3 regions of the Georhizobium profundi genome follow, and region 3 is predicted to be linked to each of the others. Evidence: riboswitches for the same ligand, from Rfam matches in the RefSeq annotation. Region 3 holds a riboswitch; each other region holds the start of a gene.
The links. Region 3 has a riboswitch for cobalamin ahead of D5400_RS09050 (HupE/UreJ family protein). Riboswitches for the same ligand answer to the same signal wherever they lie in the genome.
Positions count from the first base shown of each region.

Region 1 (2,856 bases), 2.2 Mb from region 3:
TAGGTCGCCTGATAGGAAGCGGTGACACGGTTGCCGTCGCTGGATGTTGCAAGCGCTCCATCGGTGAAGTTTTCACGGAACGTGTCGTTGCCGGAGATGCGCAGATTTTGCGTCCAGGCGCCATCGGCAGATTCATGCGTGAGCCCGAGCGAGCCGACAAGCTCTTTCGTCGCCGTTTCCTCGTCGCCATCTACGACCAGACCGACCAAGGGGCCGGGCAGGAAGTCCGGCGGTCCGAGCGTCTCGAAATTCTGCGGATCAAGTTCGCTGCGGCGATTGACGTAGCGAAGCGTGCCGTCGAGCGTCAGCCCCGGCATCAGGTCATAGGCGAACCGGCCGTTGAGCGTGGCATTGCGGTCGCCGTCCTTCTCCGAGCCGAACGGCGAGACATTGTAGCCGTCGCTGCGTCGGAACGTGGCGCCGAGCGACAGATCGAAATCGTCGCGCCCACCGCTCAGCGTCACGCCGCCGAGAACGGTGCCGTCCGTGCCGGTCTCGCTCCGTACGTTCGTCCTGAAGCCGCCACGCTCGCCGCGCTTGGTGATGACGTTGATGACGCCCGAGAGCGCGTTGGAGCCGTAAAACGCGCTCTGCGGCCCGCGCAGGACTTCGATGCGTTCGATGTCGGACGTCATGAGGCTGCCGAAATCGAATTCGCCGGCTGCCGTGTCGCTGACGTCCACGCCGTCGATCATGACGATGACGTGGTTGGCTTCGGCGCCGCGCACCCGCACCTGCGTCTGTGCACCGATCGATCCCATGCGGGAAACCGACAATCCGGGAACGGTGCGCAGGATATCGGCAACCGACGTCACTTGGCTTCGCTCGATATCTTCGGCGGTGATGACGGTGAAGGCACGGCCGGATTTTTCCTCTGCCACCGGCGTCAGCCCGTCGGTGACCAGCAGTCGGTCGAGAACGGTGGTGGTCTCGGTATCCTGAGCGCCGGCAACGCCGGCAGCTGCCAGCAGGATCGCGCCTGCTGGAATGAACGCTTTAAGCAATGGGTCTGCCCTTCGGGTCGTGGAACGGCTCGGTGGCGCGCTCCCGGTTTCATCAGAAACCGCAGACGGACGGACGGCAGAGGCGATATGCACAAAGGCTCACCAAAGGTCGCACCCGGCGTGCGGCAACACTCTTTCAAATGTCACCGCCACGGACGACCGCGCATGGACCACACCCCGTGTCCACGCATGGGTGACTGGAACAGGCAGGTCTCCTGACTTCCGCGTCAACGCTTCGTCTTCCGCCTTCCCGAATGTGCGAACACATCCAGTGGCATCGTGGAAGGAAGCTCGGCGGCTACAGTTGCGGGGGCAGTTGCGGAGTTGGCCGAATGGCCGAACCGCATTCCCTTTTCATCCACCCGAAGGTGAAACCCGTTCCGAGCACTCGTGTAGGGGCGGGCGTTCTGCGGGTCAATCCACAGGCTCGCCCATGCTGGGAAATCTTCTCTCCGAAAGATATTTAGAGCGTCTCTATGGTTTTCAGAGCGCCATCCAGCGCCTTGCCTTCCTCATCGAGAAGGGCGGCTTCGCGCAGGCGCCGCAGCCAGTCGGCCGCATCTTCCCGGTGGCGGATCATCGGCAGGCCGTCCATCACGCGTCGATATTTCGACAGGCCGCGCTCATGCGTGTCGGAGTAACCCTTGATCAGGCGCCGGCATTTCAGCACTTCGACGGCCAGATCGTAGTTAATGTCGCGGACCGACAGCGCCGTTTCCAGCCACTGCGCCATGTGCTTCATCTCCACCTCGTGGCGGAGCAGGCGGCGACGCGCGGGTTTCAACGTGGCAATCCCGTAGAGCATGCCGAAGCCGACGATGCCGTCGGTGCGGATGCGTCGGCCGCGGTTGAACACCTTGTCGAGCGCGCCGAACACCTTCGGGCTGTTCTCGATCCAGCGTCCTAGGCGGACGGGCAGCGTGCCACAGATTTCCTGCATACGCGGATGGAAATACTCCGTCACATGGGCGATGGCGTCGCCGCCGATCCCTTGTTCGCGCCGCAGCCGCGCCTCGCGGCTTGCGCGGGTCTTCAGGTCTGCCACGCGGATGATGTCGTCATAGACGAGCGCATTGGCGATGTACTTGGCCGCCTCGATCGACAGCCGCCATTCATGCGCGGCATCGTCGATGGCGATGACCCTCTTCAGATGGTCGAGATAGTCGCGGCCGTAGGCGAGATCCTGGTAATCCACGACCTTGCGCAGACCACGGCCTGCCATGTCCTGCACGGGGGCAGGAAGATCGCCGACCATGGAGCGCAGTGCGCGCCATTCGGAAACGAGCGCTTCCGGGCCCTCCGGATCGCGCGCTTCGGCCTTGACCGCTTCGGGAACGGCAACAGCCGGCGTCTTTCCGCCCGCAAGGGCGAGGTCGCAGGCCGCATTGAACGCCCGCAAGCTCGCTTCGACGCCGCGGCCGGAGCGCCGGATGGTGGCCTCATAGGCTTCACGCTCGAAGGGCAGGGCGCCGCTGCCGGCGAGCGCCCCGAACAAGCTCGAGGAAATCACGCTGCCGGCATCCACGGCGACCTGCTCCATGTCGAAACAGACGAGGCGGTGAGCGGCGGCGGCAACGGCTTCCGTCACGCCAGGTGAGTCCGCGCGGCCATCGCCCGGCACGATCTTCTCGGAAACTGCGAGCACACGGTGGGCCGAGGCGATGAGGGTCGTACGATCCGGCGTCACAAAGCCGCGCATGACGGCGCGCCCGGCTTCCATCAGCTCCGCGGCAATGAGGATATCGACGTCGCCGGGAGCCGGGCTCAGCGAGAAGACCGGATCGCGGCCGCCATCGGGGGTCATTTCCACATAGTAGATCGTCGCGCCCGTACGCTGGGCAACGCCCGCAAC
Region 1 covers NZ_CP032509.1:4,111,547-4,114,402, reverse strand. Annotated here, with positions in the region: gene D5400_RS19860 (TonB-dependent receptor plug domain-containing protein) at 1-1,004, opposite strand, end outside; cobalamin riboswitch at 1,193-1,398, opposite strand; gene D5400_RS19855 (indolepyruvate oxidoreductase subunit beta family protein) at 1,468-2,856, opposite strand, start outside.
Region 1: it holds a riboswitch for cobalamin, as region 3 does, so the genes downstream of both, D5400_RS19860 (TonB-dependent receptor plug domain-containing protein) here and D5400_RS09050 (HupE/UreJ family protein) in region 3, are expected to answer to the same signal.

Region 2 (2,856 bases), 280 kb from region 3:
CGTCAATGTCGTGATCGAAGGCACAGATGCGAAGGCGGGCGTGCTGGATCCGGAAGGCGCGGAGATCGCCGACGGGCCTGATCTCTACTTCGAGCTTCTGCGCAACATGGCGACGTCGTTCGCGACATGTCTCGGCGAAGAAAGCTGATCGCTACGCTTGATTGAAACCCCAACGAAGAAACGCCCCGGCAGCGCTGCCGGGGCCATTTTTTCTAATCGCGGTGATCGCAGTCCTGCCAAATATCAGATGATGCCGGCCACGATGGCGACACCGGCAAGCGCCATCACGCCGCCACCGGCGCGCGCTGCAAGCACGCCCTGCGAGCGCGAAAGCTTGCCGATACCAAGACCGGCTGCGATGCCTGCAGCATGGAGCAGAGCTGTCGCAGCCATGAAGCCGAGGCCATAGGCGAGCCCTGCGCTGTCCTGCGGCATTTCGGTGCCGTGCGCATGACCGTGGAAGATGGCGAAGAAGCCGACGAGAGCCATGGCTGCTGCGACCGGCATCTGGCGACCGAACGCGGCGGCTGCACCGATGGCAACGATCGACAGGCCGATGCCGAGTTCGACGAGCGGCAGATCGAACGCGAATGCGCCAAGAACGCCGCCGATCGCCATGGCGCCGACGAAGGCTGCCGGGACGAGCCAGAGCGGCCGTTTCGAACTTGTGCGGTCAGCGACCAAATACGCCAGGAAGCCGACGGCGATCATGGCAAGCAGGTGATCTAGGCCGCCCAGCGGGTGCATGAAACCATAGGCGAAGCTTGCATTGTCATGGCCGCCATGCCCGGGATGGGCAAAGGCCGCCCCGGTCGAAAGCGCGAAGGCTGCAAGTGTGGTCAATATGCGCATATCAAATCCTTTCGGGGCCCTCCGCCCCATCTTTGGGTCGTATCTGCGGCTTTGCCGCGTGGCTGACGGCCGGTCTCCTGGCTCGGGACCAATCCCCTCCGCCTTCCCGATGCAAGAAGCGCACCAGTGGCATGATGGAAGGGCATCGTCCCTGACAGTCGCGGGGGCGGCGCCGGCTTTTCACCGGCTTCCCGTTTCACCTTGAAGATCAAGGCACCGTCGCAACGATTGGTGACAGCGGCCGCGACAAAACACAACCGCTGCCAATGCTCATTTCTTGAGCAAAAGCCGACGCTTCACTTCTTTTTACGGGCAGGCCCTTTGCGCTCTGCCGATGCGGCCCAGAGATTGATGTCGGCCTCACGGGCGTAACTGTCGATTTCGGCCAGTTCAGTGTCGGTGAAATCGAGATTGGCGAGCGCACCGACACAATCTTCCACCTGCGACACGCGGCTGGCGCCGATGAGCGCCGAGGTGACGCGGCCACCGCGCAGAACCCAGGCGATGGCCATTTGTGCCAGCGTCTGGCCGCGCTTCTCGGCGATCTCGTTCAGCGCGCGGATATTGGCGAGGTTCTTGTCGTTGAGGAACTCCGGCATCAGGGACTTGCCTTGGCTGGCACGGCTATCCTCCGGCACGCCCTTCAGATACTTGATCGTGAGCATGCCCTGGGCGAGCGGCGAGAAGACGATCGAGCCGATGCCGAGATCGTCGAGCGCATCGAGAAGGCCGTCATCTTCGACCCAGCGGTTGAGCATCGAATAGCTCGGCTGGTGGATGAGACACGGCGTGCCGAGGTCCTTGAGGATCGCCGCAGCTTCCCGCGTTCGCTGGGCGTTATAGGACGAGATGCCCGCGTAAAGGGCCTTGCCCGAACGCACGATCTGATCGAGCGCCATCATCGTTTCTTCAAGCGGCGTCTCCGGATCGAAGCGGTGCGAATAGAAGATGTCGACATAGTCGAGACCCATCCGCTTCAGGCTCTGGTCGCAGGAGGCAATCACATATTTGCGGCTGCCCCACTCGCCATAGGGCCCCGGCCACATGTCGTAGCCAGCCTTGGACGAGATGATGAGTTGATCGCGGTAGCCGGCAAAATCGGTCCGTAGGATTTCGCCAAAGGCCGTTTCGGCCGATCCGGGCGGCGGGCCGTAATTGTTGGCGAGGTCGAAATGGGTGATGCCGAGATCGAAGGCGCGGCGGCAGATGTCGCGTTTGGTCTGATGGGGTGTGTCGTCGCCGAAATTGTGCCAGAGACCGAGGGAGATCGCGGGGAGCTTCAAGCCGCTGCGGCCGCAACGGTTGTAGCGCATCGTTTCGTAACGGTTTTCAGCCGGCTGCCATGCCATGGCGCAATCTCCCTTCATGCGTTGGAGCGCGAGGGATAGGCGCTCTACCGCCAAAACGGAAGAGGCTTCAGGCCTTGTGCCGCGCGGCCTCGCGGATCAGCGCAGACAGCGTCTCGCCATCGCCGATGGTATTCGCCATCAGGAGAATGAGCCGGGCGTTGAAGCGCTGTGCTTCGTCGTTGGAGAGGGCCCGTTGCGCCGCCATGAGCTCGGCATAGAACCGATCGCCGGCGGGGCCCAGCCGGTCTTGAAGAATGTCGGTCATCGGCCGGCTCCAAGCGCGCGTTGATGTGCAGTGGCAATGTCGTCGGCGCTGGGTGCGACGAACGCTGCCGCGATGTGCTGGTCCGGCCGAACGAGGTAGGTGAAACCCTGACCGAGCCGCCTAAGCGCATGGCCGTCCAGATCGATCAGGCAGTCGTCGCCTGCCGAAGCATCGGCCGCGATCTGGATCATCGGCAAGTCGTGCGACATTGGCCTGTCACGTTCCGTTGTCAGCAGGCAGAATTCGCCGCCGATCTCGTTGAGCAGCCAGGTCGAGCGGTTGCCCTTGAGCAGCGGCGCATCGGGCAGAACAGTGCCCGGCTTGACGGGTGCGCCGGTGTCGCACGGCGTCTGCAGCGACAGCCCTTCCAGCGAACAGGGCAGCGACAGC
Region 2 covers NZ_CP032509.1:2,217,694-2,220,549, reverse strand. Annotated here, with positions in the region: gene D5400_RS10505 (zinc ABC transporter substrate-binding protein) at 1-148, shown strand, start outside; gene D5400_RS10500 (HupE/UreJ family protein) at 244-852, opposite strand; cobalamin riboswitch at 902-1,088, opposite strand; gene mgrA (L-glyceraldehyde 3-phosphate reductase) at 1,149-2,201, opposite strand; gene D5400_RS10490 (DUF2783 domain-containing protein) at 2,269-2,466, opposite strand; gene D5400_RS10485 (FAD-dependent oxidoreductase) at 2,463-2,856, opposite strand, start outside.
Region 2: it holds a riboswitch for cobalamin, as region 3 does, so the genes downstream of both, D5400_RS10500 (HupE/UreJ family protein) here and D5400_RS09050 (HupE/UreJ family protein) in region 3, are expected to answer to the same signal.

Region 3 (2,856 bases):
CTGGCCGAGACGGCCCGATTGCCGGCCGAGGATTCCGTGGCGCTCGAGCGATTGGCGGCGGGATCGGCGCGGGCGCTGAAGGTTGCCGTACCCGTTCTGTCGCGGATCGCGAATTTCGACGATCTCGATCCGCTTGCGGCAGAGCCTGAGATCGACCTTGTCTATGTGCGCAACGGCGAACGCTTGCCTGACGATGCCGGCCTGATCGTGATCCCCGGCTCGAAATCAACCATCGGCGATCTGGCCGCTTTCCGGGCAAACGGGTGGGATCTCGATCTTGCGCGTCATGTGCGCCGCGGCGGGCACGTGGTCGGCATTTGCGGCGGATACCAGATGCTGGGTCGCAGCGTTGCCGATCCGCTTGGGCTCGAAGGCGCACCATCGCGCGTCGATGGGCTCGGGTTGCTCGACGTCGATACGGTGATGGCGCCCGATAAGGTCGTCCGAAATGTCTCCGCTCATTCGACGGTATTCGATGAGCCGTTACAGGGATATGAAATCCATCTCGGCGTCAGCGAGGGACCGGATGCGGCCCGCGCGCCGGTCACGATCGACGAGCGACCGGATGGCGCCACGACCGCCGATGGGCGTGTGATGGGCACCTATCTGCATGGGCTATTCGCAGCCGACGGGTTCCGCCGCGCCTATCTCGCTGCACTCGGAGTTAGAGCCGTAGCAGACAGTTATGCGCAAGGCGTCGACGCCGCTCTCGACGCCATCGCCGCGCGGCTGGAACAGGTACTCGATGTCGACGGGCTTCTCGGTTCGGCCGCGTCTGTCTGATGCGCGGAGGCTCGAACGCGATTGACACCGATCGGGCGCCACGCCTATCTCTAGTGCATCGAAAGGTTTCCTGAGCGCCATTGGCGTTCGGGGATGAAAAGGGAATGCGAGGGGTGGACCCAATTCGGGCGCCTTGATCGCAGCCGACCCCGCGACTGTAGAGTGGCGAGGCTTTCCCATCCGGCGATTGCGTCTCGTTGGTCGATGCCCGGCATGGTGCAGGGCAGGCCATCGATGGGCAATCACTGGAAAAGCCACTGGAGTGGCGACTGCGCAGAACCACGGCTGGACGCCTCCTGTCTACGAATCGTCCGCCGGCGCAGCCGCCGCAAGCTCCGGGAAGGTGAGGGACAAGCCGTTGCACCGGACCTTCGGGTCCGGTGCTGCAGCCACGAGCCAGGAGACCTGCCTGTCGACATCGAACCTAGAGGGACGGGGTGTTCCGCTCTTGGCCAACAGTCTCGTTGCCGGGGGACCGGTCTATGGGGGAGACTGCGCGGTCAGGCGAACACGCCGTTCAGAGGCCTTTATGGCCTATCTGACACGGGAGTTGTCTTCATGATCGTCTTCAAGCGCGGCGTAGCAGCCGCATTCTTTACTGTGCTTGCCTCGTCTGCCTACGCCCATCATCCAATGGGCGGCGAGACGCCCTCAACCTTCTCTGCAGGTCTTTTGTCCGGCATCGGGCATCCGATCATCGGGCTCGACCATCTGGCGTTCATCATCGCCGTCGGTATTGCGGCCACGCTCACGCGCCATCGCTTTGCCATGCCGCTTTTCTTCATCGGCGCGACTGTTCTCGGCACGCTTGTTCACCTCGCAGCGCTGGGTCTCCCTTTCGTGGAAGTCATGGTCGCGCTGTCGGTCGCGGTGCTCGGCATCATGCTGCTTTCGGGCCGCGCTTATGCTCCGGCCGCCTACGCTGCCGTCTTTGCGCTGGCCGGCCTGTTTCATGGTCACGCCTATGGCGAAGCCGTGTTCGGAGCCGAGACGACACCGGTGCTCGCCTATCTCGCCGGCTTTGCAGCCACGCAGTACCTGATCGCGATCGGTGCTGGCCTCGCCGCGACGGCACTGTTCGCCACCGGCCGGACTGCCGACAACGTCGCCTTGCGGATCTCGGGCGGCGTCGTTGCAGGCGTCGGTGCCTTGCTCGTCGGCGAGCATCTGCTTGCCGCCATCGGTCTTGCCTGACCACATGGCGGAACAGCGCAACGGGGCGGTCTTCGTCCTTGGCGGAGCCCGCTCCGGCAAATCGGCCTATGCCGAAAAGCTGGCGCGGGAAACCGGCCTTCCGCGCCACTACGTCGCGACGGCGCAGGCCTTCGACGACGAGATGCGGGCGAGGATCGCGCGGCACAGGGTCGATCGTGGCGCGGACTGGGTAACCCATGATTGCCCGCTTTCGCTCACCGGGGTCCTGCGCGAGCACATCCGGCCGGACCGCGTCGTGCTGGTGGATTGCCTGACGCTTTGGGTCACCAATCTGATGATGGAGGAGCAGGGCGATGCCGCGATGGACGCTGCTTTCGACGATCTCGTCTCGCTCCTCGCCAGCCCGCCCGGTCGCGTGATCCTCGTCTCCAACGAGGTCGGCCTCGGCATCGTGCCGGAAAATTCCATGGCGCGCGCCTTTCGCGATCACGCAGGGCGCCTGCACCAGAAAATCGCTGCGGTCGCAGGCGAAGTCTACTTCGTCGCCGCCGGCCTGCCGCTCAAAATGAAGGGTTAGCTCCCATGCAATCGAAGATACCGGCAACGGTGATCACCGGCTTTCTCGGCGCCGGCAAGACGACGATCATTCGCAACCTGCTGATGAACGCGCAAGGCCGCCGCATCGCGCTTATCATCAATGAATTCGGCGATCTGGGCGTCGATGGCGACGTGCTCAAGGGCTGCGGTGCAGAAACCTGTAGCGAAGACGACATCGTGGAACTGACAAATGGCTGCATCTGCTGCACGGTCGCCGACGATTTCATCCCGACGATGGAAAAGCTTCTGGAACGGGACCGGCTGCCGGATCACATCGTCATCGAAACCTCCGGCCTCGCGCTGCCGCAACCGCTCGTCAAT
Region 3 covers NZ_CP032509.1:1,942,577-1,945,432, forward strand. Annotated here, with positions in the region: gene D5400_RS09045 (cobyric acid synthase) at 1-783, shown strand, start outside; cobalamin riboswitch at 830-1,210, shown strand; gene D5400_RS09050 (HupE/UreJ family protein) at 1,342-1,977, shown strand; gene cobU (bifunctional adenosylcobinamide kinase/adenosylcobinamide-phosphate guanylyltransferase) at 1,982-2,515, shown strand; gene cobW (cobalamin biosynthesis protein CobW) at 2,521-2,856, shown strand, end outside.